3 linked regions of the Cereibacter sphaeroides 2.4.1 genome follow. The protein of the gene in region 2 interacts with the protein of the main gene of each other region in a pairwise test. Links are inferred from orthologs where the notes say so. Each region holds a gene or a part of one and is shown on either strand. Other genes may lie near its edges. The genes, in order: nusG, rho and hfq.

Region 1 (9,712 bases), 2.7 Mb from region 2 along the record:
TCTCGTTCCCCATCTCAGGCAGGATATTAAGAGGTTGCCCCCACCCGCCGTCTCGGACAGGACAGGGCGTCTCCGCCCCGTCATCCCCTGCCCGAGGGCAGGGGAATTCTCAAAGCCCCCGCCTCAGTGGCTGGTGGCGGAGGTCAGGTCGACCGAGACGCCCGGGCCCATGGTCGAGGAGAGCGACACCTTCTTGAGGTAGGTGCCTTTCGCCCCGGCGGGCTTCGCGCGGTTCACGGCATCGACGAAGGCGCGGACGTTCTGCGCGAGCTTGTCCGCCTCGAACGACATCTTGCCGACGCCGGCGTGGATCACGCCCGCCTTCTCGACCTTGAACTGCACCTCACCGCCCTTGGCGGCCTCGACGGCGGATTTCACATCCATCGTCACGGTGCCGACCTTCGGGTTCGGCATCAGGTTGCGCGGCCCGAGGATCTTGCCCAGACGGCCGACGAGCGGCATCATGTCCGGGGTGGCGATGCAGCGGTCGAACTCGATCTTGCCCGACTGGATCGTCTCCATCAGGTCTTCGGCACCGACGATGTCGGCCCCGGCGGCTTTCGCCTCGTCCGCCTTGGCGCCGCGGGCGAAGACCGCCACGCGCACCGTCTTGCCCGTGCCGTTCGGCAGGGTGACGACGCCGCGCACCATCTGGTCGGCGTGACGCGGGTCGACGCCCAGGTTCATCGCCACTTCGAGGGTCTCGTCGAACTTCGCCGAGGCGGCCTGCTTGATCAGCGCCACCGCATCCTCGACAGAGATCAGGTCCTTGCCGACGAAGGCTTCACGCGCCGAGCGCGTCCGTTTTCCAACCTTGGCCATGACTTACCCCTTGACCTCGATGCCGCAGGATTTGGCCGAGCCGAGGATGATCTGCATCGCCGCCTCGACGTCGTTGGCGTTCAGATCCTTCATCTTGGCTTCGGCGATCTTGCGGATCTGCGCCACGGTCACCGAACCCGCCACTTCGCGGCCCGGCTTGGTCGAGCCCTTCGGACGGTTCCGCTTGCCCACCGGAGCGAGGCCCGCAGCCTTCTTCAGCATGAAGGACGCCGGCGGCGTCTTCAGCTCGAGGCTGAAGGACTTGTCTTGGTAGTAGGTGATGATGACGGGCGTGGGCGTGCCCGGCTCGAGGTCGGCGGACTTCGCGTTGAATTCCTTCACGAAGGCCATGATGTTCAGGCCGCGCTGACCCAGCGCCGGACCGACCGGCGGGGACGGGTTGGCTTGACCCGCCTTCACTTGCAGCTTGAGGCTGCCGATAATCTTCTTGGCCATATGGCCTCTCCTCTGTCACTGCCCCCGAGGGGCGAGTTTAGTGGTCCGGTCCGTCACGCCCTGCGGGCGCGCTCGCCTCCCACGCGATGCACTCAGGCGCCCTTGGCCACCTGGGTGAATTCCAGCTCGACCGGGGTCGCCCGGCCGAAGATCGAGACGGTCACCTTGAGGCGCGAATGCTCTTCATCCACATCCTCGACCATGCCCGAGAAGCCCTCGAACGGGCCGTCGGTCACCTTCACCGTCTCGCCGATGTCATAGCGGATCAGGCTGCGCGGCTGCGCCTCGCCTTCCTCGACGCGGTTCAGGATCGTGTTCACTTCCGAGTCGCGCATCGGCATCGGCTTGCCCTGCGGACCGAGGAACCCCGTCACCCGGTTGATCGAGGAGATCAGGTGATAGCCGCGGTTCGACATTTCCATGTGGACGAGCACATAGCCCGGCATGAAGCGGCGCTCGGACGTGACCTTCTTGCCGCGCCGGACCTCGATCACCTCTTCGGTGGGGACCAGCACCTCGTCGATCTCTTCCTCGAGACCGGCGTCCGCCACGGCGGTCCGGATCTGCTCGGCGACCTTCTTCTCGAAGTTCGAGAGAACGCTCACCGAATACCAACGCTTCGCCATGCCTTAGCCTTACCTCTTCGCGCGGGGCAATCCCCGCTCCTCCGGCGAACCAGTGTCCGCCCCCAGAACAAAAAACAGCGCGCAACCCGAATCGCTGCGCGCCGGCCTCTTCCCAGTGACCGCCCGATTACAGGCAGCACCCCCGGCGTTCAAGCGGAAATGTCAGAAGGTGTTGAGCAGCAGGCTCAGCCCCTGCCGGATCGCGAAGTCGACGAGCGAGAAGAAGGTCGCGGTCAGCGCCGCCATGACGAAGACCATGATGGTGGTCAGCAGCACCTCGCGCCGGCCGGGCCAGGCGACCTTGCCGACTTCGCTGCGCACCTGCGAGATGAACGTGAAGGGATTCGCCTTGGCCATCGTCTGTCCTCAAGAAGCGTCGCGCGGCAGATACGCCCTCGGACGCCGAAGTTCAAGGCTCTCGCCGGAAGAGCGCGGGATCGGGAAGGGCCTGGCAGGGGCAGGGGGACTCGAACCCACGACCCTCGGTTTTGGAGACCGATGCTCTACCAACTGAGCTATACCCCTAGGCCAGCCGCGAGATACGGCAGCCGGCGCCCGACCGCAAGTGCAAAGTTGCGCCCCGTGCGCCGGCTGCGGCGTCAGCGCGCGGCCGCCTCGAGATCGCCCGCCATCAACGCGGGCAGCCGCTCGGCCAGGCGCTCCTGCGGCCAGTCCCACCAGGCGAGCGCAAGGAGCCGCGCGATCACCTCGGGCGGAAAGCGCATCCGCAGGATGCGCGCCGGATTGCCGGCCACCACCGCATAATCGGGCACGTCACCGGCAACCACCGCCCCCGCCCCCACGATCACCCCATGGCCCAGCCGCACGCCGGGCAGGATCAGCGCCCCATGGCCGATCCAGACATCGTGGCCGATCACCGTGTCGGGCAGATCGGTCAGCGCCTCCTTGAGCAGCGCGAGGCTCGCCGGATCGAAGATCGCGAACGGATAGGTGGTGAGCCCGCCTGCCGGATGATTGGCGGAGGCGGTGATGATGCGCACGCCATGGGCGATCTGGCCGTAGCGGCCGATCTCCAGCCGCTCGGGCGCGCCGGGATAGAGGTAGGGCACCAGCCGTGCCGCCCAATCCTCGGGCGGGTCGAAATCGTTGGCATAGGTGAAATCGCCGATGCGGATGTTCGGATGGTCGATGACGCGGTTCAGATGCACCATCGAGGGGTTCGCGCGCCCGTCGGCAAAGCGCATCGGATGCCGGAGGCCGGCGTTCAGCAAGGGGGAGGGCATGGGATCTCCTCTGGCGTTTCGGACAAACGGTCAGATGCGGATCGTCACCATGCGGGCCTCCCTCACAGGCGCCGGATGCGGCGCGGGCCTTACCCTCGCACGGACGGCGCCAAAGGAAAAGGCGCGCGGGATGCCCCGCGCGCCCTGCGCCGACCGATCCGTCAGGATCAGGCGATGATTTTCGAGACGACGCCGGCGCCGACGGTGCGGCCGCCTTCACGGATGGCGAAGCGGAGCTTCTCTTCCATGGCGATCGGCGCGATCAGCTCGACGTTGAACTTCAGGTTGTCGCCCGGCATCACCATCTCGGTGCCTTCCGGCAGCTGCACGGTCCCGGTCACGTCGGTGGTCCGGAAGTAGAACTGCGGACGGTAGTTCGCGAAGAACGGGGTGTGGCGGCCGCCTTCCTCTTTCGTGAGGATGTAGGCCTCGGCCTCGAACTTCGTGTGCGGCTTCACCGAGCCCGGCTTGCAGAGAACCTGCCCGCGCTCGATGCCGTCGCGGTCCACGCCGCGGAGCAGCAGGCCCACGTTGTCGCCCGCTTCGCCCTGGTCGAGGAGCTTGCGGAACATCTCGACGCCGGTGCAGACCGTCTTCTTCGACGGGCGGATGCCGACGATCTCGAGTTCCTCGCCCACCTTCACCACGCCGCGCTCGATCCGGCCCGTGGCCACGGTGCCGCGGCCCGAGATCGAGAACACGTCCTCGACCGGCATCAGGAAGGGCTGGTCCACGGCACGCGCCGGGGTCGGGATGTATTCATCCACGGCGGCGATCAGCGCGCGGATCGAATCCTCGCCGATTTCCTTGTCGGTGCCGTTCATCGCGGCCAGAGCCGAGCCCTTGATGATCGGAATGTCGTCGCCGGGGTAGTCGTAGGACGACAGAAGCTCGCGGATCTCCATCTCGACCAGCTCGATGAGTTCCGGATCGTCCACCTGGTCGACCTTGTTCATGTAGACGACCATGTAGGGGATGCCCACCTGACGGCCGAGCAGGATGTGCTCGCGCGTCTGCGGCATCGGGCCGTCGGCCGCGTTCACCACGAGGATCGCGCCGTCCATCTGCGCGGCGCCGGTGATCATGTTCTTCACATAGTCGGCGTGGCCGGGGCAGTCGACGTGCGCATAGTGGCGCGTGTCCGACTCGTATTCCACGTGCGCGGTCGAGATCGTGATCCCGCGGGCCCGCTCTTCCGGCGCGCCGTCGATCTGGTCGTAGGCGCGGAACTCGCCGAAATACTTCGTGATCGCGGCCGTCAGAGTCGTCTTGCCGTGGTCAACGTGGCCGATCGTGCCGATGTTGACGTGCGGTTTGTTACGTTCAAACTTTGCCTTTGCCATTGGCGGAGCGCCTCGCGGATTGGGGGGCGGCCCAAGCGACACCGGACAGCCCGTTCTACACGGCGGCGGAGTTATCCATTGGCAGGAAGAAAATCAAGTATCACTTGTCTTTCCCCGGCGCGGGCGCGGGTTTCGGCGGCAGCGGCGGCAGGCCGAACCACTCGGGATGGGCGACGAGCCAGCCCTCGATCCGCTTGGCCGCATTGTAGGCCAGCGCCTCCATCTGCTCGTCCTTGCTCATCGTATAGCCGCTGCCCACGATGGAGCCGCCGGTCAGGCTCTCGAAGACGGTCATCTTCTCGCCCTTCTCGTTGAGCTTGGCGCCGGCCGCATCGTCCCAGATGTTGGCCGTGATCGCGATCACAGACTTCGGCGCCGCAACCACCGGGATGCCGGGCGGAGCCAGCGCATAGCCGTCGATGCTGACGCCCAGATTGTAGAGCTTCGTCCCCTCGTAGCGCCCGAACCGGTCGTCGATCGCCGTCTTCATGACCGCTTCCCACTCCTCGACCGAGGCCTCGCGCGAGATCGGCACCTTCTGCGCATGATCCGCCACGACGATGTTCAGCCCGAGCGCGAAATCGCCCAGATCGACGGGCGGTTCCTTCAGGTCGTTGCGCTGGCAGGCGGTCACGAGCAGGGCCGCAAGGCAGAGGGCTGCGAGGCGCAGGATCATGGGCTTCTCCGAAAGAGGGTGACCCCGCATAACTTGCCCCGTCCCGCCGTGCAACCGCCGCCCGCGGAACCGCCCCCGGGCGCCCGGCCCTTTCACTCTGCCCAAATATCCCGCGGGGGTCCGGGGGCGCGAAGCCCCCGGCTCCGGCCGCCCGCGCGTCAGGTGAAGCGGTTGTCCCGCGGAAAGCCCCGGGGCGCCATCTTGCCGGCGCCGGCCCGCGCGGCCGTCCATTCGGCCAGTTCGGTCTCGGTCCGCGTGCGGCCGGCCGGGTCCTTCCAGCTCAGCCCCCGGGCGATCTCGAAGGTGATCGCGTCCGACAGGCCGCCGTCCTTGTATTTCTGCAGCCGGACGCCCTTGCCCTTGGCCATCTCCGGCAGTTCGCTCACCGGGAAGACCAGAAGCTTGCGGTTCTCGCCCACCACCGCCACGTGATCGCCGCGCACCGGTCGGCAGACGGCGGTCCGCACGCCCTCCTTCATCGAGAGCACCGCCTTGCCCGCGCGGGTCTGGGCCAGCACCTCTTCGGACGGCACCACGAACCCGTCGCCCGCCGACGAGGCGAGCAGCAGCTTCTCGGCCGGACGCCAGACGAAGATGTCGTGGATCTCGGCCTCGTTCGGCAGGTCGACCATCAGCCGCACCGGCTCGCCCATGCCACGCCCGCCGGGCAGGCTCGCGCCCGTCAGCGTGTAGAAGCGCCCGTTCGAGCCCACGAGCAGAAGCCGGTCGGTCGTCTCGGCATGGAACAGGAAGCGCGGGCCGTCGCCATCCTTGAACTTCGCCTCGGTATCGAGCGGCTGGTGGCCCTTCATGGCCCGGATCCAGCCCATCTGCGAGCAGATCACCGTGATCGGCTCGCGCTCGATCATGGCTTCCAGCGGCACTTCCTCCACCTCGCCCGCCTCGGCGAACTGGGTGCGCCGCGCACCTGCCACGGTCCATTTGCCGAAGAGCTTGCGGATCTCGCCCAGATCGTGCCCGATCCGGTCCCACTGCAGCCGCTCCGAGCCGATCAGCGCCTCGAGATCGGCCCGCTCGGCCAGAAGCGCATCGCGCTCGGCCAGAAGTTCCATCTCCTCGAGCCGCCGCAGCGAGCGCAGGCGCATGTTGAGGATCGCCTCGGCCTGAACCTCGCTCAGATCGCCCGGCCCCGGCCCCGGCCCGACATAGTCCTTCTCCGAATTCGCCCGCTTGAACCTGCGCCCCCAGCTCTCGGCCATCAGCGCGCGCTTGGGGTCGGCATCGTAGCGGATGATGTCGATCACCCGGTCGAGGTTCAGGAAGGCCACGATCAGGCCGCCCAGCACCTCGAGCCGGTGGTCGATCTTCTCCATCCGATGCTGCGAGCGGCGGATCAGCACGTTGCGGCGGTGGTCGAGGAAGGCGCGCAGCACCTCCTTGAGCGAGCAGACCCGGGGCGTCCGCCCGTCGATCAGCACGTTCATGTTCAGCGAGAAGCGGATCTCGAGGTCCGAGTTGCGGAAGAGCATCCCCATCAGCATCTCAGGGTCGACGGTGCGCGCTCGCGGCTCAAGCACGATCCGCACATCGTCGGCGCTCTCGTCGCGCACGTCGGCCAGCGCCGGGACCTTCTTGGTCTGGATGAGCTCCGCCAGCCGCTCGATCAGCTTCGACTTCTGCACCTGATAGGGGATCTCGGTCACCACGATCTGCCAGGTGCCGCGGCCCAGATCCTCGGTCTGCCATTTCGCCCGGAGCCGGAACGCGCCGCGCCCCGTCCGGTAGGCCTCGAGGATCTGCTCCTTCGGCTCGACGATCACGCCGCCAGTGGGAAAGTCGGGGCCGGGGATCAGGCTCACCAGCGTGTCGTCGGCGATGGCGGGATCGCGGATCAGCGCGAGGCAGCCCTCGATCAACTCGTCGAGATTGTGCGGCGGGATGTTGGTGGCCATGCCCACCGCGATTCCCGACGCGCCATTGGCCAGCAGGTTCGGGAAGGCCGCGGGCATCACCACCGGCTCTTCCAGCGTGCCGTCGTAGTTCGGGCGGAAATCGACCGCGTTCTCGGCCAGCCCCTCCATCAGCAGCTCGGCGATGGGCGTGAGGCGCGCCTCGGTGTAGCGCGAGGCGGCCGGGTTGTCGCCGTCGATGTTGCCGAAGTTGCCCTGCCCGTCCACCAGCGGATAGCGGACGTTGAAATCCTGCGCGAGGCGCGCCATCGCGTCGTAGATCGCCGCATCCCCGTGCGGGTGATAGTTCCCCATCACGTCGCCCGCGATCTTGGCCGACTTGCGGAAGCCGCCGGTGGGCGAGAGCCGCAGTTCGCGCATCGCGAACAGGATGCGGCGGTGGACGGGCTTCAGCCCGTCGCGCGCGTCCGGCAGAGCGCGGTGCATGATGGTCGAGAGCGCATAGGTCAGGTAGCGCTCGCCGATGGCACGGCGGAGCGGTTCCGAGGTCGTGAGGGGCTCTTCGGTCGGATCTTCGGGCGTGTCGGTCATGGCGCGTGTCTAGTCCCGGCTGCCGCTCCGGTCCAGACGGAAAGGAATCCGGGAACCTGCCGCCGGGGAACGCGGTTCACAGGGCAAGGGAGGCACGGCCCCAGCCTCCTCATTGATCCCGGAGATTTTTCCCATGCTGCGTCTGACGTTGCTTCTTTGCTGCACCCTATTTGCCGTCCTGCTGATCGGCGGCCGCGATACCGGCCAGATGCGGCCGGGACTGGCCGCCGCTGCGAAGCTCGAACCCCATCCGCGCCCGGTGGTGACGCCCGTCGAGACGGCCTCGCTGGAAGCGGCGCGGACGCTGACGGTGGCCGCCGAGGCCCAGCCGGTGACGACGCCCGCCCCCACCCCCGTTGCGCTGCCCGCGACGCGCTACCGCGGCGACTGGGTGCAGGTCCTGCCGCTGCCGCCGCGCGCAGCCGAGACCCGCGCACCGCAGCCGGTGCTGGCCGCCGCCACGGTCGCCGAGACGCGGCAACCTGCGGGAGAGGTGCGCCATGTGACGGCCGACGCGGTCAATGTCCGCAGCGGCCCCTCGACGGCCTATCCGGTGGTCGGCCGGGTGCTGCGCGGAGACGCGGTGCTGGTCGACGGCCCGCAGGAGGGAAGCTGGGCACCGATCCGCATCGAAGGCGACGGCGTCTCGGGCTACATGGCCGCCCGCTTCCTCGCGCCCGGCACCGCCTTCTGATCTCCGGCCCGGCATCGCGGATCGGGCTCGCCGTGACCTTGCGCGCAGGGCGCTGACGCCAAAGGTCACGCCCCAATGGCTTCTTGCGCCGTCATCCTGCGCGCGAGGCGAACTCCACGCCTGCCCGATCCCACGCCTGCCTGTTTCTCCGGCACGGAGTGCCCGGCTCGTCTCCGATGAAGCCCGCGGCGGCAGAGCGTCTTCCCTCCCCTGACAGGAGTGCGTCCCGAGGCTCCGCCTACCCCTTGGCCTTCCCCGCCCTTTGCGCCAAGAGGAGCGCAGGCGAGGGCGGGGCTCCGGATGAAAAGCGTTCTGATCACGGGCTGCTCGTCGGGCATCGGGCTCGACGCGGCACGGGGACTTGCGGCCCGCGGCTGGCGGGTCTTCGCCACCTGCCGGCAGGAAGCCGACTGCGACCGCCTCCGCAGCGAGGGGCTCGAGAGCTTCCGGCTCGATTACGACGATCCCGAAAGCCTCGCCGCCGCCGTCGAGGAGGCCACGCGCCGCACCGGCGGCACGCTCGACGCGCTCTACAACAACGGCGCCTTCGCTTGCCCGGGCGCGGTGGAGGATCTGCCGCGCGAGGCGCTGCGGGCCGTGCTCGAGACCAATATCGTGGGCGTCCACGACCTGACGCGGCGGGTCATCCCGATCATGCGCCGTCAGGGGCACGGGCGGATCGTCAATTGCTCCTCGGTGTTGGGCTTCGTGGCCTATCCCTGGCGCGGCGCCTATGTCGCCTCGAAATTCGCGATGGAGGGGCTGACCGATGTGCTGCGGATCGAGATGGCAGACACGCCGATCCGGGTGATCCTGCTGGAACCGGGCCCCATCGCCTCGCGGATCCGCGAGAATTCCATCCCGCATTTCGAGCGCTGGATCGACTGGAGAGCCTCGGCCCGCGCCGACCAGTATCGCACGCTTCTGGGCCGGCTCTACGAGGGCGGCGAGGATCGCTGGCAGCTGCCCCCATCCGCCGTCACGGAAAAGCTGGTGCAGGCGCTGGAAAGCCCCCGCCCCCGCGCGCGCTACCGGATCACCGTGCCGAGCCGCACCGCCTGGGTGCTGCGGCGGCTCCTGCCGACCGCGGCGCTCGACCGGGTGCTCGGCCGCTGACCCCTCCCACAGGCGCCACATCCGGCGCGCGGCCGTGGCGTCAGGTTGCCCGCCCGGCTCCCCCGCATGCCGCATCCCGCGGTCCAAGATTCAATAAGATGCAGCGGAAATGAGTCGCTTTTTCCGCCCGGGCCGCTACATCACGCCGACAAATCGGGAGGAGAGCCATGCTGCACGACCCGTTGTTCATCGTCGTCGCCCTGGCCGTGCTGGCGGTGCTCGTCGTCCTCATGGTCGGGATCGGCGGCTTCGCGCGCGGCGGCGAGTTCAACC
Region 2 (9,875 bases):
TCCAGCGGCTCGCCGTTCGAGGCCACGATGGGCTATTCGCGCGCCGTGGTGAAGGGCGGCTGGTGTTTCGTCTCGGGCGTCACCGGCTATGACTATGCCACCATGACCATGCCCGAGGACATCGCAGCCCAAGGGCGAAACTGCTTCGCCACCATCGCACGCGTTCTTGAGGAGGCCGGTTTCACGATGGCCGACATCGTGCGGGTGCAGTATACGGTCACCGATGCGGCGCTGGTCGAGGCGCTGGTCCCCGTTCTGGGGGACGTGCTGGGCGAGATCCGCCCGGCCGCGACCATGGTCATCGCCGGGCTGATCCGCCCCGAGATGCTGGTCGAGATCGAGGTGACAGCCTTCAAGGGGTAGCGATGGACGACTGGCGGAACGGCGGCTTCGGGCTTTACCTGCACTGGCCGTTCTGTCAGTCGAAATGCCCCTACTGCGACTTCAATTCCCACGTCGCGGCCACCATCGACCAGGGGCGCTGGCAGCGCGCCTATCTCTCCGAAATCCGCCGTCTGGGCGCCGAGACCGAAGGCCGGGTGCTGAACTCGGTCTTCTTCGGCGGCGGCACGCCCTCGCTGATGGAGCCCGACCTCGTGGCGGCCATCCTCGAGACGGTGCGCGCCACCTGGCCGCTCGCCAACGATCTGGAGGTGACGCTCGAGGCCAATCCGGGCTCGGTCGAGGCCGGGCGCTTCCGGGGCTATCGCGCAGCGGGCGTGAACCGCATCTCGATGGGCATTCAGGCGCTGAACGACGCGGACCTGAGGAAGCTCGGGCGGCTCCATACGGTGGCCGAGGCGCGGGCCGCGTTCGACGTGGCCCGCACGACCTTCGACCGGGTGAGCTTCGACCTGATCTATGCCCGGCAGGATCAGCCGCTGGAGCATTGGCGCAGCGAACTGACCGAGGCGCTGACGATGGCCGCCGATCACCTCTCGATGTATCAACTTACAGTTGAAGACGGCACGGCTTTCGGCGACCGTTTCAAGCGGGGCAAGCTGCGGGGGCTGCCGGAAGAGGAGCTGTCGGCGGACATGTATGCGCTGACGCAGGATCTGTGCGAGGCGGCGGGCCTGCCCGCCTATGAAGTCTCCAATCACGCGCGGCCGGGCGCCGAATCGCGGCACAATCTGATCTACTGGCGCGGCGGCGACTATGCGGGCGTGGGACCCGGCGCCCACGGGCGCCTCACCTTTCCGACCGGACGCTGGGCGACCGAAGCCCCCAGGGCACCCGCCGCCTGGCTCGAGCGCGTGGAACGCGACGGCACTGGCGAAGGCCCGCGGGTCCGACTGGACGCCGAGGATCATGCGCTCGAATATCTGATGATGTCCCTCCGCCTGCGTGAGGGGCTCGACCGCGGGCGCCATGCGGCGCTCGCCGGGCGGCCACTGGACGAGCGGCGGGTCGCGGACCTGCGGGAGATGGGCATGATCGACACGGACGACGAGCGGATCTTCGCGACGACCGAGGGCCGGATGGTCCTCAATTCCGTCATCACCGCTCTGGCGGGGGCGTAGGATGCGGCTCCTGTGGGTCTCGGCCGGCCTCGCCGCGCTGGGACTGGGCGTGCTGGGCATCTTCCTGCCCCTCCTGCCCACCGTCCCCTTCCTCCTGCTCGCGGCCTTCTGCTTCGCCCGCTCGTCCGAGAGGCTGCACAGCTGGCTGATCCACCACCCCGTCCTGGGCCCGCCCATCCGCGACTGGGAGCGTTCGGGCGCCATCTCGCTCAAGGGCAAGCAGATGGCGACCCTGTCGATGCTGGCCGTCTTCGGGATCTCGGTCGGCCTTGGTCTCCGGCCGACGATCCTGGCCGTTCAGGCGGCGGCGCTCTGCGCCTCCGGCCTCTTCATATGGACCCGTCCCTCGGCATGACCGAGAGTGTCCGGCACAGGGTGTCGAGATCGTCGAGCGTGTTGTAGCGGATCGTGAGCCGACCGTTCTCGCCGCCCGGCTCGTGATCGATCGTCACCGCCATCTTCAGATTGGCCGAGAGATCCGCCTCGAGCGCCCGCGTGTCGGCATCCTTCTCGCGGCCACCGCGCGGCGCGCTCGGCTTGCGCTTCTCGCCCGCCCCGCGCGCCAGACGCTCCGTGTCCCGCACCGAGAGGTTGCGCGAGATCACCTGCCGCGCCAGATCCGAGGCGTTGGGCGTGGTGATGAGCGCCCGCGCGTGGCCCGCGGTCAATTTCCCCTCCCGCAGCCAGGCCTGAACGTCGTCAGGAAGTTGAAGCAATCTCAACAAGTTAGCGATGTGAGAGCGGCTCCGTGACAGCGCCTCTGCCAGCTTCTCCTGTGTGTGGCCGAACCGGTCCATCAGCTGACGGTAACCCATCGCCTCTTCGATCGCATTCAGGTCGGCGCGCTGGATGTTCTCGATGATCGCAACCTCGAGCACTTCCGTATCGTCGAACTCGCGCACGATCACCGGCACTTCGTGTAGCTGCGCGAGCTGCGACGCCCGCCACCGCCGCTCGCCCGCCACGATCTCGTAGCGGTCGCCATCCGGCATCGGCCGGACGATCAGCGGCTGGATCACGCCCTTCTGCCGGATGGAAGCGGCCAGATCCTCCAGCGCCTCCGGTCCGAAATCGCGACGCGGCTGATTCGGGTTCGGCATCAGCTTCTCGACCGGCACGAGAAGGTCCGGCCGGCGCGCTGCGCCCTGCCCCGCATCGACCTCGACCTGAATGTCCGCCATCAGCGCGGACAGGCCGCGGCCAAGCCCACGACGCTCCATCTTCTTCTCCATCACAAGGCGGGTTCCTGTTGGGCCACGAGGCCGTGGCGCACCGCGATCTCCCGAGCCAGCGCCCGGTAGGCCTCGCTGCCCTTCGAGGTCGGATCGTAGGACAGCACCGGCAGCGCATAGGACGGCGCCTCGCTGACACGGACATTTCGCGGAATCATCGTGCGGAAGACCAGGTCGCCGAGGTTCTGGCGGGCATCGCCCTCAACCAGTTGCGACAGGTTGTTCCGTTTATCATACATCGTGAGCAGCACGCCCTCGATCTTCAGCGCCGGATTGGCCGTCCCCCGCACTTCGCGGATCGTCAGCATGAGCTGCGACAACCCTTCGAGGGCGAAGAACTCGCTCTGCAGCGGGACGAGAACCGAATCGCAGGCGATAAGCGCATTCACCGTCAGCAGGCTCAGCGACGGCGGACAGTCGATCAGGATATAGTCGAAGCCGAACCGCTCCATGCCCTGCTGCCGCAGCGCCTCGCGCAGCAGCTGGCTTCGCTTCTCGTTCACCGCAAGCTCGATGTCGGCCGAGGCAAGATCCGCATTCGCCGGACAGATGAAGAGGTTGTCGGTGCGCGTCGGCAGGACGACCTCGTCCAGATCCGGCCTGTCGAGAAGAAGGTCGTAGCTGGTCTTCAGCCGGTCGGGAGCCTCGATCCCGAGGCCGGTCGAGGCGTTGCCCTGCGGATCCAGATCGACCACCAGGATCCGGGCTCCGAGTTCCGCGAGGCCGGCAGCCAGGTTGATCGCAGTCGTGGTTTTGCCCACGCCCCCCTTCTGGTTCGCGATCGCCAGGATGAGCGGCTTTCCGGGTCGGTTCGAGTCAGACATGAGCCAGGGCTTTCAGCTTCAGGATGACAGCGTCGGGATCGGTGAGGCTCGGCAGAGTCTCCACCTCCATGTTCCACGACTGGCGCGCCGCTGCAATCTCGCTGATGTGTCCCACGCCTTTCGGGAAGAGGCAGATCCCATTCGGCGCCAGATGCGGCGCAGCCAACGCGCACAGGTCGGGCAAGGCGGCCAGAGCGCGGGCGCTGATGACATCCGCCTTCTGTGGCGGAAGCGACTCGATGCGGGCGGCCAGCACCGAGGCGGAGAGCTTCAGCTCGCGACAGGCTGTCCGCAGGAACGTGGCCTTGCGCTGATCCGATTCGACTAGAACGAATCGAGACTCCGGCGATTCGTATGCCGCCATGATCGCAACGACGATCCCCGGAAAGCCGGAACCGCTTCCAAGATCGAGCCACAGGCGAGGTTGAGAGGCGAGGTGCGTCCGCAGCTGCGCCGAGTCAAGGACGTGCCGAGTCCAGATGCTGTCTACCGTGGAGCGCCCGATCAGGTTGACCGCCTTGTTCCACTTCTCCACCAGCGCCACGAAGTGCGAAAGCTTCTCAGATGTTTCACGTGAAACATCCAATTGCGCGAGCACGCTCTCCTGCATCATACCGCCGCCGCGTCCCGGCCAGCGCGGCGCAGACGAGCCAGGATCAACGTCAGGGCGGACGGGGTCATCCCCTCCAGCTGTGCGGCCTGAGCGATGGTCGACGGACGGGCACGCATCAGCTTGGACTTCAGCTCACTCGAAAGTCCCGATAGCGGCGCATAATCGAAGTCCGCGGGAATGCGGATCGCCTCGTCGCGCTTCAGCGCCGCTGCCTCCTCTTCCTGCCGCAGGATGAATTGAGCATAGAGCCCGTCCTTTGCCAGCTGCTGACGGATCTCTTCCGGAAGATCGCCGTACCCCTCGACACCCCGCGCAACGGCGCTCGCGGCCTCCTCCCCGAAGGCCATCACGGCGAAAGCTGTGCGTCGCATGCCATCCTGGCTGACCTGGATCCCCAGCTCGTTCAACTGCGACGGAGTGAAGCTGCTGCCCTCGAGAAGGGCCCTCCCCTTCTCCAGCAACTCGCGCTTCCTGTTGAAGCTCTCCCGCCGCGCATCGCTGACGCAGCCCAGATCCAGCCCGATGGGCGTCAGGCGTTGGTCGGCATTGTCGGCGCGGAGAGACAGACGGAACTCGGCCCGCGACGTGAACATCCGATAGGGTTCGGTGACGCCACGGCTCGTAAGATCGTCGATCATCACGCCGAGGTAGCTCCCCGAGCGGCTGAAGTGGAGCGGCTCGCGCTCCCGGATCGAAAGGGCCGCATTGAGCCCCGCCGCGAGCCCTTGGGCAGCGGCCTCTTCGTAACCGGTGGTGCCGTTGATCTGCCCGGCGAAGTAGAGCCCGCCAAGTGCCTTCACTTCGAGAGTTGGACGGAGCTCACGCGGATCGAAATAGTCGTACTCAATCGCGTAGCCGGGCTGCAGGATGCGCACATCCTCGAGCCCGGCAATCGTGCGAACGTACGCCTCCTGAACCTCCGCTGGAAGAGAGGTCGAGATCCCGTTGGGATAGACGGTGTCATCATCGAGGCCTTCGGGCTCAAGAAAGACCTGATGCGCCTCCTTATCCGCGAAACGCACAATCTTGTCCTCGATGGACGGACAGTAGCGCGGCCCGACACCCTCGATATGGCCCCCATACATTGCGGAGCGACTCAGGTTATCCCGCACGATCTGGTGAGTCCGTGCGTTCGTATGGGTGATCCCGCAGGCAATCTGACGCGCTTTGGGCGCCCGGTTCAGGAACGAGAAGACAACCGGATCCTCGTCTCCCGGCTGCATCTCAAGCTCGGTCCAGCGAATCGTGCGGCCATCGAGGCGCGGCGGGGTGCCAGTTTTCAGCCGCCCGCGCGCCAGAGACAGCTCTCCCAAGACTGCCGCGAGCCGCTGCGATGGATCGTCGCCCATCCGACCCCCGGGACGCCGTTGGTCGCCGATATGAATAATGCCGTTCAGGAACGTCCCCGAGGTGAGGATCACCCGCCCTGCCCAGACACTCGTCCCGTCTGCCAACGAGACTCCCTGAACCCGACCGCCATTGACCTGCAGGTCGACGACCTCACCCTCAATAACCGTCAGACCGGGCTGCGCTGCCAGAAGCCGCTGCACGGCTTCACGATATAGCCGGCGATCCGCTTGGGCGCGCGGGCCTTGCACGGCCGGACCCTTCTTCCGATTCAGCAGGCGGAACTGGATGCCCGCCTCATCGGCCGCGCGGCCCATGATGCCGTCGAGTGCATCGATCTCGCGCACGAGGTGGCCTTTTCCAAGCCCACCGATGGCCGGGTTGCAGGACATGACGCCGAGCCCGGACTTGCGGAGGGTAAACAGCGCAACCTGAACGCCCATGCGCGCAGCAGCGGCAGCCGCTTCACAGCCGGCGTGCCCCCCACCGATGACAACAACGTCGAAATGTTTCACGTGAAACACCCTCACTTCCCGATGCAGAAGCTGGCAAAGATCTCGCCCAGAAGCGACTCCACATCCACCCTCCCCACGAGAGAGTCGAGGGAGCGGATCGCGCGTCGCAGGTCATCTGCCGCCAGTTCCGTGTGCTGTTGGCCCCTCAATAGCTCAGCCCGCACCGATTCCATAGCCCCGATTGCGCGTTCGATGGCGAGACGGTGCCGCTCGCGGGTCAAACTTCCGGCACCTGCAGTGCGTCCCAGAAGCCTCTCGCCGATGGCGGCCACGAGTTCTGGCACGCCCTCTCCCGTCCGGCCCGAGAGGCGCAGCCCCTGCCCCGGTCGAAGGTCTGCCTTTCCCTGCACAACCAGATCATCAGCCTGAACGGTGATGCCGGACAATGGTCCGCTGTCGTCCAGAAGGAAAACACGCAGGTCCGCGGCCTTGGCCCGGGTCACGGCGCGTTCGATGCCAAGGCTCTCGACAAGGTCCGACGTGTCCCGCAGTCCCGCCGTGTCCAGGAAGGTCACAGGAAGCCCGTCGAGATCCATCCGCACCTCGATTACATCGCGCGTCGTGCCGGCGATCTCAGAGGTGATCGCCGCCTCTCTTCGCGCCAGCGCATTGAGAAGCGTGGATTTCCCGGCATTGGGCGCGCCAACGATGGCGACCTCGAATCCGTCGCGGATCCGTTCCGCAATCCGCGATCCGTCGACCTCCCGCCGAAGATCCGCCAACAGGCCGTCGATCAGGGTCAGCACTTCGGGCGTCACATCGACCGGCACATCCTCATCGGCGAAATCGATGGTCGCCTCGAGCAGCGCCGCTGCCCGAATGAGGTCCGCCCGCCACCGCTCTGCCCGCTCACCGATGGCGCCGGAAAAGACCCGCATCGCCTGACGGCGCTGAGCTTCCGTCTCGGCATCGATCAGGTCAGCCAGCCCCTCGACCTGCGCGAGGTCGAGCCGACCGTTCTCCAGGGCCCGGCGGGTGAACTCCCCGGCTTCGGCCGCCCTCAGCCCGGGCAGGCCGGACAGGACCCGGAGCACCGAAGAGACGGCAGCAGGACTACCATGGAGATGCAGTTCGGCCGAGGTTTCACCAGTGAAACTGGCGCCAGCGCCGAAGAGCAGCACCAGCGCTTCGTCGAGAACTTCACCGTTCCACGTCAGACGCCGCAGGGCGGCGTGCCGGAGAGAAGGCAAAGGAACGCCGAACGCCTGCACCGCCTCATGCGACCGCGGTCCGGAAAGGCGCAAAACCGCCACTCCGGCCTTGCCGCGTGCGCTGGCCAAGGCGTAGATCGTGTCCATTCCGGCGTCCTGTCGAGCGGGTCGCTCAGGTGTTCATGGAATCGAAGAATTCCGCGTTGCTCTTGGTCTGCCGCAGCTTGGAGATCAGGAACTCGATCGCATCGGTGGTGCCCATCGGGTTCAGGATGCGGCGCAGGACATAGGTCTTCTGCAGATCGGACTTGTCGACCAGCAGATCCTCTTTCCGGGTGCCAGATTTGAGGATGTCCATGGCGGGGAACACGCGCTTGTCGGCGACCTTCCGGTCAAGGACGATCTCGGAGTTGCCGGTACCCTTGAATTCTTCGAAGATCACTTCGTCCATCCGGCTGCCGGTATCGATCAGGGCGGTCGCGATGATCGTCAGCGACCCGCCTTCCTCGATGTTCCGCGCTGCGCCGAAAAACCTTTTCGGACGCTGAAGCGCGTTGGCATCGACGCCGCCGGTCAGCACCTTGCCGGACGAGGGCACCACGGTGTTGAAGGCGCGCCCGAGGCGGGTGATCGAGTCGAGCAGGATCACCACGTCGCGCTTGTGCTCGACGAGGCGCTTGGCCTTCTCAATGACCATCTCGGCCACGGCGACGTGCCGCGTGGCGGGCTCGTCGAAGGTCGAGGAGACGACCTCCCCCTTCACCGACCGCTGCATGTCCGTGACCTCCTCGGGCCGCTCGTCGATGAGCAGCACGATCAGGTAGCACTCGGGGTGATTGGTCGCGATGGAGTGGGCGATGTTCTGCAGGAGCACCGTCTTGCCGGTCCGCGGCGGCGCCACGATCAGCCCGCGCTGCCCCTTCCCGATCGGCGCCACCAGATCGATGATGCGCGCGGAACGGTCCTTCATCGTGGGATCGTCGACTTCCATCTTCAGCCGTTCATCGGGATAGAGCGGCGTGAGGTTGTCGAAGTGCACCTTGTGGCGCGCCCGTTCGGGATCGTCGAAGTTGATCTTCGTCACCCGCGTCAGGCTGAAATAGCGTTCGTTCTCGCGGGGCGCGACGATCACGCCCTCGATCGTGTCGCCGGTGCGCAACGAGAACTGACGCAGGATCTCGGGCGAGACGTAGATGTCGTCCGGGCCCGGCAGATAGTTGGCCTCGGGCGAGCGCAGGAAGCCGAAACCGTCCTGCAGCACCTCGAGCACGCCGTCTCCGCCGACTTCGTAGCCTTCCTCCGCATGTTCCTTGAGGATCGAGAACATCATCTCGCCCTTCCGCATGGAAGGCGCGTTCTCGATCTCCCACTCCTCGGCCATGGCCAGTAGATCGGCCGGAGTCTTGGCCTTCAGGTCAGCGAGGTTGAGACGTTCGTTCATGGCACTCTGCGCTCGTCAGGAGCGCCTCCGGAAGGGGGAGTCGCTGCAGCATAGGATGGGAAGATGCAATGGACCGGACGGCCCTGCAAGGCCGCACATAGGCGCTGCGACGCCGCGAGTCAATGATCTTGGGCCGGGGGCTCAGAAGCCCCAGTAGTTCCATTTCGCCACAGCGGAGAAGACGATCACCAGCATGAGGAGCGTCGGAAGCTCGTTCATCATGCGGTAGGTGCGCCCCTTGTGGCGGTTGGCGCCCGCCGCGAAGTCGCGCCGGCGGGCCGCGAGCCACATGTGAAATCCGGTCATCGCCAGAACGCAGGCGGCCTTCGTCCAGGGCCAGAGCATCGACCAGTCGACGATGCCCGGCGTGAAGACGAGGAGCAGGCCGAAGATCCAGGTCGCGATCATGGCCGGGTTCATGATCGCCCTCAGAAGCCGCCGCTCCATTGTCTGGAACAGCGCGTCCGTCTCGGTTCCGGCTTTCACGACCTCGGCGTGATAGACGAAGAGCCGGGGCAGGTAGAACAGCCCCGCCATCCAGGCCAGCACCGAAATCACATGCAGCGACTTGGTCCACAGGTAGTAGTCGGCCAGGAACGTGCCCATCGTCGTCTCCTCGAAGTGGTCGGCCATCCTCATAAGAAAAGAAAGATTAGAAGGGAATGATGCAGTAGGGCGCAGGGATAACTGGATTTCCGATCTTACCCCTGCGCTTTTCCACAGGATCCCGCCTGGGGGCAGCGGTGTGTATAAGTGTGGAGAATTTCCGGACCCTCCGTGAAACACAAATCCGAACAGTGTGTTGCAGGAATTATTCTGTGTGGATAAGTTTCAGGCCGCTCCCCCCAGCCATGGGAGAGATGGATCGTCCACGGGAGGCGGGAAGCTTCGTCCACGAGTGGACAACTGTGGCTCTTTGCCCGATAACATGGCATCTTGACGGCCCATCGGTCGCCGACAGCCCGGCTTGTGCCGGATTCGCCGTCAGGAACAGAAGCAGACTATCCACAGCCTCCTCCCCATGCGCCTTCTCCTCGCCTCTGCCTCGGAAACGCGGCTCGCGCTCCTTCGGGCCGCGGGGCTGGAGCTCGACGCCCTGCCCGCCCGCATCGACGAAGAGGGCGTGCGCGCGGCGCTGGAGGCCGAGGGCGCCTCGCCGCTCGACGTGGCCGACACGCTGGCCGAGATGAAGGCGCAGAAGCTGGCCGAGCGGCACCGCGAGGCGCTGG
Region 3 (9,564 bases), 1.5 Mb from region 2 along the record:
GCCGGGACGCTTCGGGCTGACAAAGGGCGAAGAACGCGATATAAGTGTCCGTCAGGGGACGAAGATCCCCGCCCCAGGGACTTGAGGCGGAATGAGGGTTTCCATGGCTGATTATTCGAGACGGGCTTTTCTCGGCACCGCCGGCGCGGCGCTGGCGCTCGTGGCAGGCTGTGCCAACGGCGTCGGCAACAACAATGCGGCGGTGATCGATGCGCGGGTGGATGCCACGCGCGACTATCTCTTCAATCGCTACCCCGGCACGCGCGACCTCGCCCGCGATGCCAGGGGCGTGCTCTACATGCCGCTCGTGACCGAGGCGGGCTTCGGCGTGGGCGGCGCCTACGGCCGCGGCGCGCTCCGCATCAACGACATCACGGTGGACTATTACTCGGCCACCCGCGCCACCATCGGCTTCCAGATCGGCGCGCAGCAATATGCCCATGCGCTCTTCTTCATGACCGAGCAGGCGCTGGCCGACTTCCGCGCCGGCACCGGCTGGGCGGTGGGCGCGGACGTGCGCTACGCCACGCCCGATCAGGGCGCGAGCCTCGGCAAGGAAACGACCGAGATCCAGCCCGTCGTGGCGCTGGTCTTCGGCCAGTCCGGCCTGATCGCCGGAGCGACGCTGGGCGGCGTGAAATATTCGCGCATCATCCCCTGAACGGGCCATCTTTCGCGATCCGGGCCCCGGGAGCCGCTCCCGGGGCCCTTTCCATGTGCGCCTGCCGGGCCTTGGGGCGCCAAGGGAGCCGGTCCGCGCGGTCGTCGCCCTTGCGGGAGCAGAGGAAGGACCGCCCGACGCAGCGGCAAAGGCGCAGGCGCCGGGGGCTTTCCCTTTGCGGATCGCGGGCGGCAGCCTCAGCGCGTGAGGCGCTTGATGAGCGCGGAGGTGTCCCAGCGCCCGCCGCCCATCTGCTGGACCTCCTTGTAGAACTGGTCCACGAGCGCCGTTACCGGCAGGCTTGCCCCCACCTCGTCGGCGGTCCGGAGGCAGATGCCCAGATCCTTGCGCATCCAGTCCACCGCAAATCCGTAGTCGAACTTGCCGTCGAGCATCGAGCCATGCCGGTTCGCCATCTGCCAGCTGCCCGCGGCGCCCTGGCTGATGACCTCGACCACGGCCTTGCCGTCCATGCCCGCCTTCTCGCCGAAGGCCAGCGCCTCGGCCAGCCCCTGCACCAGCCCCGCGATGCAGATCTGGTTCATCATCTTGGCGATCTGGCCCGAGCCGCTCTCGCCGAGCCTGCGGCAGACCCGGGCATAGGCCGCCATCACCGGCTCGGCCGCGGCATAATGCGCCTCCGAGCCGCCGCACATGATCGACAGGACGCCGTTCTCGGCCCCCGCCTGCCCGCCCGAGACCGGCGCATCGACGAAGCCCAGACCGAGCCCGTCCGCCTCGGCCGCAAGCTCGCGCGTGACCTGCGCCGAGACGGTGGTGTGGTCGACGAAGATCGCGCCCCGCTCCATGCCCGCGAAAGCGCCGCTCTCGCCGCGGCAGATCGAGCGCAGATCGTCGTCGTTGCCCACGCAGGCCATCACGAATGCGGCACCCTCGGCGGCCTCGGCCGGCGTGGCGGCCGCGCGTCCGCCATGCTGCGCGGCCCAGGCCTCGGCCTTGGCGGGGCTGCGATTGTAGACCGTCACCTCGTGCCCCTTGGCCGCGAGATGCCCCGCCATCGGGAAGCCCATGACCCCCAGTCCCAGAAATGCCAACTTGGCCATGATCTTCCTCCCGATTGCCGTCATGTCACGGATCGACTAGGAACCATTCCGACCTCTCGCGTCAAGGACGGGCCCCATGATCGTCGTCTTCCGCTGGCTCCTGCGCATCTTCACCGGCCTCGTGGTGCTCGCGCTCGTGGCCACGCTGATCGGCTACTATTTCCTGTCGCGCTCGCTGCCCGACTATAACGAGAGCTTCCGCATCGAGGGCCTCTCGGGCCCGGTCGAGATCGTGCGCAACGATGCCAACGTGCCCCATATCTTCGGCAAGACCGACGAGGATGTCTATTTCGCGCTGGGCTTCGCCCATGCGCAGGACCGGCTCTGGCAGATGGTCACGATGCGGCGCACGGCGCAGGGGCGGCTGTCGGAAGTGTTCGGCGAGCGGACGCTGAAGATCGACGAGCTCATGCGCCGCTACGACCTCTACGGGCTCGCCCAGAGCTCTGTCGAGGCGCAGGATCCCGAGACGCGCGCGGCGCTCGAGGCCTATGCCCGCGGCGTCAACGCCTGGATCGCGGAGGTGAATGCCGACGCCCGCGGGCGGGGGGCGCCGGAGTTCTTCCTCTTCTCGAACGAGATCGCGGTCTGGCGCCCGGCCGACAGCATCGCGCTCATCAAGCTGATGGCGCTTCAGCTCTCGTCGCACCTGCAATCCGAGGTGCTGCGGGCCCGGGCCTCGCTGCTCTTGCCCGACGCAAGGGTGGCGGACCTCCTGCCCGATGTGCCGGGGGCGGGCGTGATCGCCCTGCCGTCCTACGCGAGCCTCGTGCCGGGACCTTTCCCGGCGCTGCGCAAGGCCGAGCATGTCGAGGATCCGCTCTCGCCCTTCCACACGAAGAGCCTTTCCGGCGCCTCGAACGCCTGGGCCGCGGCCCCCTCGCGCTCGGCTGCGGGCGGATCGCTTCTGGCCAACGACCCGCATCTGGGCTTCACCGCCCCCTCGATCTGGTATCTGGCCCGGCTGCAGCTTTCCTTGGGAGGCGTGATCGGCGCGACCCTGCCCGGCGTGCCCGCAGTGCTCCTCGGCCGGTCGAACCGGCTCGGCTGGGCCCTGACCTCGGCCTACCTCGACGATCAGGACATCCATATCGAGGAGGTGAACCCCGAGAACCACGAGGAATATCGCACGCCCGACGGCTGGAAGCGGTTCGAGACCCGCCGCTCGATCATCAAGGTGAAGGACGCGCGCCCGATCACCATCACCCTGCGCTGGACCGACAACGGCCCCGTCCTGCCGGGCACCCACTACGATCTCGCCGCCATCACGCCCCCCGGCCATGTGGCCTCGCTGTCCTGGACGGCACTCTCCCCCGCGGACACGTCGATGAGCGCGGCCGTTCGGCTGATGAAGGCCGCGAGCATCGACGAGGCGATCGAGGCGGGGCGCCTCTTCGTGGCGCCGGCGCAGAACCTCATGCTCGCGGACACGCAGGGGGTGGCGCTGCAGACCGTGGGGGCGATGCCCCGCCGCGATCCCGCGCACCAGTCGAAGGGGCGGATGCCCTCGCCCGGCTGGATCGCCGGGAACCGCTGGCAGGGCACCTTCCCCTATGAGGAGAACCCGCGTGTTGTGACCCCCGAGACGGGCATCCTCGGCAATACCAACAACAAGACGGTGGATCGCCCCTTCCCGCTCCATGTCTCTTTCGACTGGGGCGACACGCAGCGCATCCAGCGCTGGCTCGCGCTGATGAAGAGCCGCGAGGTCCATACCCGCGAGAGCTTCATCGAAGCGCAGCTCGACACGGTCTCGCCCACGGCGCGGAACCTCCTGCCGCTCGTGGCGGCGGATCTGTGGTTCACCGGCGAGGCCGCGCCCGAGGGCACGCCCGAACGGCTGCGGCAGCGGGCGCTGGCGCTGCTTGCGGAATGGAACGGCGAGATGAACGAGCATCTGCCCGAACCGCTGATCTACATGGCCTGGATGCGGGCGCTGCAGGACCGGCTGATCCGCGACGAGCTGGGCCCGCTCGCCGACGAGTTCGACCATCTGCAGCCCGATTTCGTCGAGCGCGTCTACCGCAACACGGGCGGCGCCTCGGTCTGGTGCGACATCATCCAGTCCGCCGCCACCGAGAGCTGCACCGACATCGCGCGCATGGCGCTCGACGATGCGCTGGTGCGGCTGACCGAGGACTGGGGCCCGAATGTCGAAAGCTGGCGCTGGGGCGATGCGCATCAGGCCACCCACGACCACCCGACGCTGGGTCAGGTGCCGGTGCTGCGCTATTTTGTGAACATCCGCCAATCCACCTCGGGCGGCGACCAGACGCTGATGCGGGGCGTGACGCGCGGCACGGGGCCCAACCCCGACGAGAATGTGGCGGGCGCGGGCTATCGCGGCGTCTATGATTTCGCCGACCCGGATTCGTCGGTCTTCATCACCTCGACCGGCCAGTCGGGTCACCCGCTCTCGCGCTTCTACGACAATCTGGGCGAGCTCTGGCGGCGGGGAGAATATATTCCGATGTCGCTCGACCCCGGCCTCGCCCGGGCAGCCGCCGTGGGCATCACCCATCTCGAGCCCGCCGCCGCGGCCGACTGACGGCCGCGCCCCCCGAAGACGGCTGCGGCCGACAGCCATCGCCGCCTGCCTGCCTCGCGACCGCGCACAGACGAAGGACAAGCCGTCCGCCGAATGGCTCCCCCGTGCGCCGTTCGCGGTCCGAAGATAGAAGAAGAAGAGACCCGTGGCGGTGATGATGATCGGCACGATCATGGGCGAGATCAGGATCGCCATGATCGCGCGCCGGCAGGGCATCTCCGGGCGCGGGCTCCCCACACCGCCGACCCGTTCCTGCCCACGCGCAGAACAGCTCCTTCACTCTGCCCAAATATCCTCGGGGGGAGACCGGCCGCAGGGCCGGGCCCCGGGGGGCAGACAGCCCCCCGCCTTCGCGGCAGAAGCTCAAGCACAGGACCGTCCGTCCCGGCGGCGCCACCGCAGAGGGCAAGGAGCCTCGCCGAAGAGCTCCGGCCGGCAGGGTTGCTGCCGCTCCCGGCCCCTCACAGGTCGCGGAAGCGCTTCTCCTGCCGGGCGGTCCAGCGGACGTCGATCCGGTGGCCCTCCTCCGTCTCCGCCTCGCCCGTCACCACCCCTTCGGCATGAAGCCAGGCGCGGCGGCGGCCATCGGCGAAGCCCAAGGTCAGCTGGCGCTCGGTCTTCTCCTCGTCGAACGTGGCCGAGACCGCCTCAAGGAGGTCCGGCAGCCCCTCGCCGGTCAATGCCGAAAGCGCGAAGATCGTCTCGGACTTCGCGGCCTGCGCCAGAAGCTGCTCGTGCGCCGCCCCCTCCACGAGGTCGAGCTTGTTCCAGACTTCGACTTGCGGCGTCGCCCCCTTTACGCCCAGGCTCTGCAGGATCTCGGCCACGTCGGCCGCCTGCTCGGCGGTCTCGGGATGGGCGATGTCGCGCACATGGAGGATCAGGTCGGCCTCGAGCACCTCCTCGAGCGTGGCGCGGAAGGCCGCGACCAGCTGGGTCGGCAGGTCCGAGATGAAGCCCACCGTGTCGCTCAGGATCACCTTGCGCCCCGAGGGCAGCGTGACGCCGCGCATCGTGGGATCGAGCGTGGCGAAGAGCATGTCCTTGGCCAGCACGTCCGCCCCGGTCATGCGGTTGAAGAGCGTCGATTTCCCCGCGTTGGTGTACCCCACCAGCGCCACGATCGGAAACGGCACCTTGCGCCGCGAGGCCCGGTGCAACTCGCGCGTCTTCACCACCTTGTCGAGCTGGCGGCGGATCCGGATCACCTGCTCGTCGATGGCGCGGCGGTCGGCCTCGATCTGCGTCTCGCCGGGGCCGCCCACGAAGCCGAGGCCGCCCCTCTGGCGTTCGAGGTGGGTCCAGGCCCGCACGAGCCGGGTGCGTTGATAGGAGAGCGCGGCGAGTTCCACCTGAAGCACGCCCTCGCGGGTGCGGGCGCGGTCGGCGAAGATCTCGAGGATGAGCCCGGTCCGGTCGAGAAGCTTCACCCCCCATTCCTTCTCGAGATTGCGCTGCTGCACCGGCGAGACCGGCCCGTCGACCAGCACGAGGCCCACATCGAGCCCCTTGAAGCGCGCCTTCAACTCTTCGACCTTGCCGGTTCCGAACAGAAGGCCCGGCTGGGCGCGCGGCAGGCGCACCACCTCCTGTCCCACGATCTCCATGTCGGGCAGCGCTGCCGCCAGCGACACGGCCTCGGCCAGACGCAGGTCGGGCAGCCGGCGCGAGCGCTCGGTGCGGATGTCGGGATGGAGCACGAAGGCGCGCATCGGCTGCGACTTCGTCGCACCGTCGGAGGCCGCCTGGCTCTCCCTGTCACCCTCGTTCCGGGGCTCCTCCTCCCCTTCCTCGGGATCGGTCAAATCAGTCGTCGCCCTCGTAGAGATTGATCGGTTGCCCGGGCATGATGGTCGAGATCGCGTGCTTGTAGACCAGCTGCGACTGTCCGTCCCGACGCAGCAGGACGCAGAAATTGTCGAACCAGGTAATCACGCCCTGCAGTTTTACACCGTTAATGAGAAAAATCGTAACCGGAACCTTGGCCTTCCTGACATGGTTCAGAAAGGCGTCCTGCAAGTTTTGTTTATCGGCAGCCATCCGTTATCTTGCCTTTATGGTTGAGACGCTTCCGTCTTTCCTCGTTCCCCCCGGCTGCAATCCGACGGTCGGAATCGAGTATGGGCAGGAGTTGCGGGAGATTCCAGCCCCAATAACAGATCGTTAGTCTTGTGCGGCAGGCCTGCCGCTTTTCCGCTCAGCGCCGCCAGCTCGCCGGGGCCAGAAGGGCGAGGATCGCGAGTGTTTCCATACGCCCAACGATCATGGCCGCGCCCGCGATGACCTTGGCCGCGGGACCGAGCTCGGACCATCGGATCGGCGTCTCGACCGCCAGATCGGCCAGAGGCCCGGTGGTGGTCAGGGCCGCGATCCCGAGCACCATCGCGCGCTCGAAGCCGAGCCCCGCGAGGCTCAGCGCCGCCGTCACCACGGCAATCGAGAAGGCGAAGAGCATGAAGAAGATCCAGGCCATGTAGGCCCCTTCGCGGCGCAACCGGCGCGCGACGACGCCCTGTCCGCCGATCGAGCTCGGATGCACGATTCGCTCGAGCTCGCGCTCGGCGTGGCGGTAGAGCGCATAGACCCGCAGGAGCTTGACGCCCCCGGCCGTGGTGGCCACCCCGCCGCCCACGATGGCGAGGCCGAGGAGGATTAGGCCCGGCGTGCCGAGACCCGACCACGAGCGCGAGGCGACCCAGTCGCGGGATTCGTAGCCCGTGGTGGTCAGGAACGAGAGCGTGGTGAAGAGCCCGCCCCACATGGCGCGGGCGGCGGCGGCGATGTTCTGGGTCTCCTCGGTCTCGATGGCGCCGATCCAGTGGCGCAGGAACAGCACCACCGGCACGCCGATCAGGAAGAAGAAGGCCATCATCACCTCGGGATCGCGCTGGATGGGCGTGTCGCGGTAGACCATCGAGGTGCCGGGCATCAGCCGTCGCGTCACGGCGAGGAAGAGGAAGAGGAAGATCAGGAACTCGCCCCGGAACCCGGCCTCTCCCGCCGTCATCGTCTCGAGCGGAGAGATCCCGCTGGTCGAGAGCGTCCCCATCGCGTGACAGAGGCCCACGAGGCCGGTTTCTCCGGCCAGAAGCAGGAGCCCCCAGAGCGCGAGCGTGAGCCCGCCATAGGCCGGAAAGAGCGCGAGCGACTGGCGCACCAGCCGTTCGGTCGGATCGGCGATGCGGGTGATCTGGCTCGCCTGCTCGCGGCCCGGAACATGGCCCGAGATGACCTCCATCCCGCCGAGGCTCAGCGGCGCGAGCACCGCCATCGCGGCCGTCAGCACGAAGAAGCCGCCGAGCCAGCCCACCAGAGCGCGCCACAGATGCACCGAGGGCGGCAGCCGCCCCGGCGTGTCGTAGAGCGTGGCGCCGGTCGTGGTGAAGGAGGACAGCATCTCGAACCAGGCGTTCGTGAAGCTCGTGTCCGGGACTGCCATCTGGAACGGCAGCGCCAGCATCGGCGGCAGGATGAGGTAGGCGCCCACCAAAGTCGACAGGTGCGCCCGCGCCGCCCGGGGCGGAGGCCGGTTCTGCGTCGCGATGGCGATCATCGCGATCAGGATCAGCAGGAACGTGCCCGCATAGAAGAAGGCGCGGGCCACCTCGTGCTGGCGCAGGGCTACGGCATGGGCTGCAGGCACATACATGGCCGCGGCGCCGCCCGCCATCAGCACGACGATTAGGGGGACCGAGCGCACGCGCCTCATGTCAGAAGAAGTCGATCGAGACCTGCAGGAGGCGCTCGACCTCCGGCACGTCCGCCGTCATGCAGAAGAGCGCGATCACATCGCCGTCGTCCACGCGCAGGTCTCCGGTGGGCTTCAGCACCCGGTCGCCCTTCATCACAGCGCCGACGAGCACGCCCTCGGGGAAGTCGATGTCGCGGATGTGACGCCCGGCCAGCGGCGAGGTCGAAAGCACCTGCGCCTCGATCACCTCCGCCTCGGCGTCGCCGATGGAATAGATCGCCCGCACCCGGCCATGGCGGACATGGCGCAGGATCGAGGAGACGGTGGTGGCGCGCGGGTTGATGTAGGCGTCGATGTCGAGCGCCTGCATGATCGGCAGCAGCGTCGGGTCGTTTACCAGAACGATGGCCATCGGGCAGCCGGCCTGCTTGGCGCGGATCGCGGCGAGGATGTTCGTCTTGTCGTCGTCGGTCACGGCCAGCACCGCGTCGGCCCGGTCGATGTTGGCCTCGGCCAGAAGGTCCATGTCGAGCCCGTCGCCGTTCAGCACGATGGTCCGCTCGAGCCCGTCGGCCGCCACTTCGGCCTTGGCCCGGTTGCGCTCGATCACCTTGACCCGCACCCGGTCGGCCCGCGCCTCGAGCGCCTTGGCCACCGCAAGCCCCACGTTGCCGCCGCCGATGACGATGATCCGCTCCTGCTTGCGCGAGGATTTCCCGAAGATGTCCAGCGTGCGCACCACATCGTCGGAATGGACGAAGACATAGACCTCGTCGGCGGCGAAGAGCTGGTCGCCCGGCTCGGGCACGAAGAGCCGCCCCTCGCGCCGCACGCCCACCACGATGGCGCGGAGGCTGGTGAAAAGCTCGTTGAGCTGCCGGAGCGGCGTGTTCAGCACCGGGCAGTCCTCGTCGAGCGCGATGCCCAGAAGCTGCGCCTTGCCCTCCATGAAGCTCTCGGTGTCGAAGGTCGAGGGCGCGGCGAGGCGCTGGAGCGCGGCCTCGGCCACTTCCTTCTCGGGCGAGATCACCACGTCGATGGGCAGGTGGTCACGCCGGTAGAGGTCGGAATAGATCGCGTCGAGGTAGCTCTGCGCCCGCAGCCGCGCGATCTTGCGCGTGATGCCGAAGATCGAATGGGCCACCTGACAGGTGACCATGTTGACCTCGTCGGAATGGGTGGCGGCGATGATCATGTCGGCATCGCGCGCGCCGGCCTTCTCGAGCACGTCGGGATAGGAGGCGAAGCCCACCACGCCCTGCACGTCGAGCGTGTCGGTCGCACGGCGCACGAGGTCGGCGTTCATGTCGACCACGGTCACGTCGTTCCGCTCTCCCGAAAGGTGACGCGCGATCTGCCAGCCGACCTGGCCTCCGCCGCAGATGATCACCTTCATGTCACGGACTCCGGCTTGTCAGGGCCTTCTGCTTCGCAGAACGGTCCGCCCGGGTCAATCCGGCGCCCCGAGCGGCTCCTCCTCGTCCTCGTAATCGTCCTCGATTCGGGCAAGCCGGCTGCCTCCCTTCGCGGTGGTCACCACGCCCAGCGACTTCAGCTTGCGGTGCAGGGCCGAGCGTTCCATCCCGACAAAGGCCGCCGT

The links.
Region 1: the proteins of rho (region 2) and nusG interact in binary tests that used the Escherichia coli proteins (3 or more experiments, as listed by UniProt). The link is inferred for Cereibacter sphaeroides 2.4.1 from one-to-one orthologs.
Region 3: the proteins of rho (region 2) and hfq interact in binary tests that used the Escherichia coli proteins (3 or more experiments, as listed by UniProt). The link is inferred for Cereibacter sphaeroides 2.4.1 from one-to-one orthologs.

What each region holds. Positions count from the first base shown.
Region 1 is NC_007493.2:282,592-292,303, reverse strand. The notes cover bases 138-2,948. They hold nusG (transcription termination/antitermination protein NusG), read right to left. Parts: upstream 1,905-2,948; coding sequence 1,371-1,904; downstream 138-1,370. Other genes in these bases: RSP_RS01440 (CatB-related O-acetyltransferase), read right to left, coding at 2,504-2,948; secE (preprotein translocase subunit SecE), read right to left, coding at 2,067-2,261; rplK (50S ribosomal protein L11), read right to left, coding at 826-1,278; rplA (50S ribosomal protein L1), read right to left, coding at 138-822. Also shown: more of rplA, read right to left, coding at 124-137; more of RSP_RS01440, read right to left, coding at 2,949-3,148; tuf (elongation factor Tu), read right to left, coding at 3,316-4,491; RSP_RS01430 (hypothetical protein), read right to left, coding at 4,592-5,167; parC (DNA topoisomerase IV subunit A), read right to left, coding at 5,326-7,629; RSP_RS01420 (SH3 domain-containing protein), read left to right, coding at 7,763-8,323; RSP_RS01415 (SDR family NAD(P)-dependent oxidoreductase), read left to right, coding at 8,624-9,439; RSP_RS01410 (twin transmembrane helix small protein), read left to right, coding at 9,607-9,712. UniProt on the Escherichia coli protein: Part of the processive rRNA transcription and antitermination complex (rrnTAC). The complex forms an RNA-chaperone ring around the RNA exit tunnel of RNA polymerase (RNAP).
Region 2 is NC_007493.2:2,995,518-3,005,392, forward strand. The notes cover bases 6,513-9,486. They hold rho (transcription termination factor Rho), read right to left. Parts: upstream 8,647-9,486; coding sequence 7,378-8,646; downstream 6,513-7,377. Other genes in these bases: mnmE (tRNA uridine-5-carboxymethylaminomethyl(34) synthesis GTPase MnmE), read right to left, coding at 6,513-7,352; hemJ (protoporphyrinogen oxidase HemJ), read right to left, coding at 8,788-9,285. In the rest of the region: RSP_RS14500 (RidA family protein), read left to right, coding at 1-363; radical SAM family heme chaperone HemW, read left to right, coding at 366-1,523; RSP_RS14510 (YbaN family protein), read left to right, coding at 1,525-1,878; RSP_RS14515 (ParB/RepB/Spo0J family partition protein), read right to left, coding at 1,853-2,755; RSP_RS14520 (ParA family protein), read right to left, coding at 2,755-3,579; 16S rRNA (guanine(527)-N(7))-methyltransferase RsmG, read right to left, coding at 3,572-4,192; tRNA uridine-5-carboxymethylaminomethyl(34) synthesis enzyme MnmG, read right to left, coding at 4,189-6,054; more of mnmE, read right to left, coding at 6,066-6,512; RSP_RS14550 (Maf family protein), read left to right, coding at 9,668-9,875. UniProt on the Escherichia coli protein: Facilitates transcription termination by a mechanism that involves Rho binding to the nascent RNA, activation of Rho's RNA-dependent ATPase activity, and release of the mRNA from the DNA template.
Region 3 is NC_007493.2:1,458,879-1,468,442, forward strand. The notes cover bases 4,697-7,359. They hold hfq (RNA chaperone Hfq), read right to left. Parts: upstream 6,314-7,359; coding sequence 6,080-6,313; downstream 4,697-6,079. Other genes in these bases: hflX (GTPase HflX), read right to left, coding at 4,735-6,078; RSP_RS07140 (potassium transporter TrkG), read right to left, coding at 6,471-7,359. In the rest of the region: RSP_RS07110 (lipid-binding SYLF domain-containing protein), read left to right, coding at 104-661; RSP_RS07115 (NAD(P)-dependent oxidoreductase), read right to left, coding at 859-1,725; RSP_RS07120 (penicillin acylase family protein), read left to right, coding at 1,802-4,273; more of RSP_RS07140, read right to left, coding at 7,360-7,982; Trk system potassium transporter TrkA, read right to left, coding at 7,984-9,360; nitrogen assimilation response regulator NtrX, read right to left, coding at 9,415-9,564. UniProt on the Escherichia coli protein: RNA chaperone that binds small regulatory RNA (sRNAs) and mRNAs to facilitate mRNA translational regulation in response to envelope stress, environmental stress and changes in metabolite concentrations.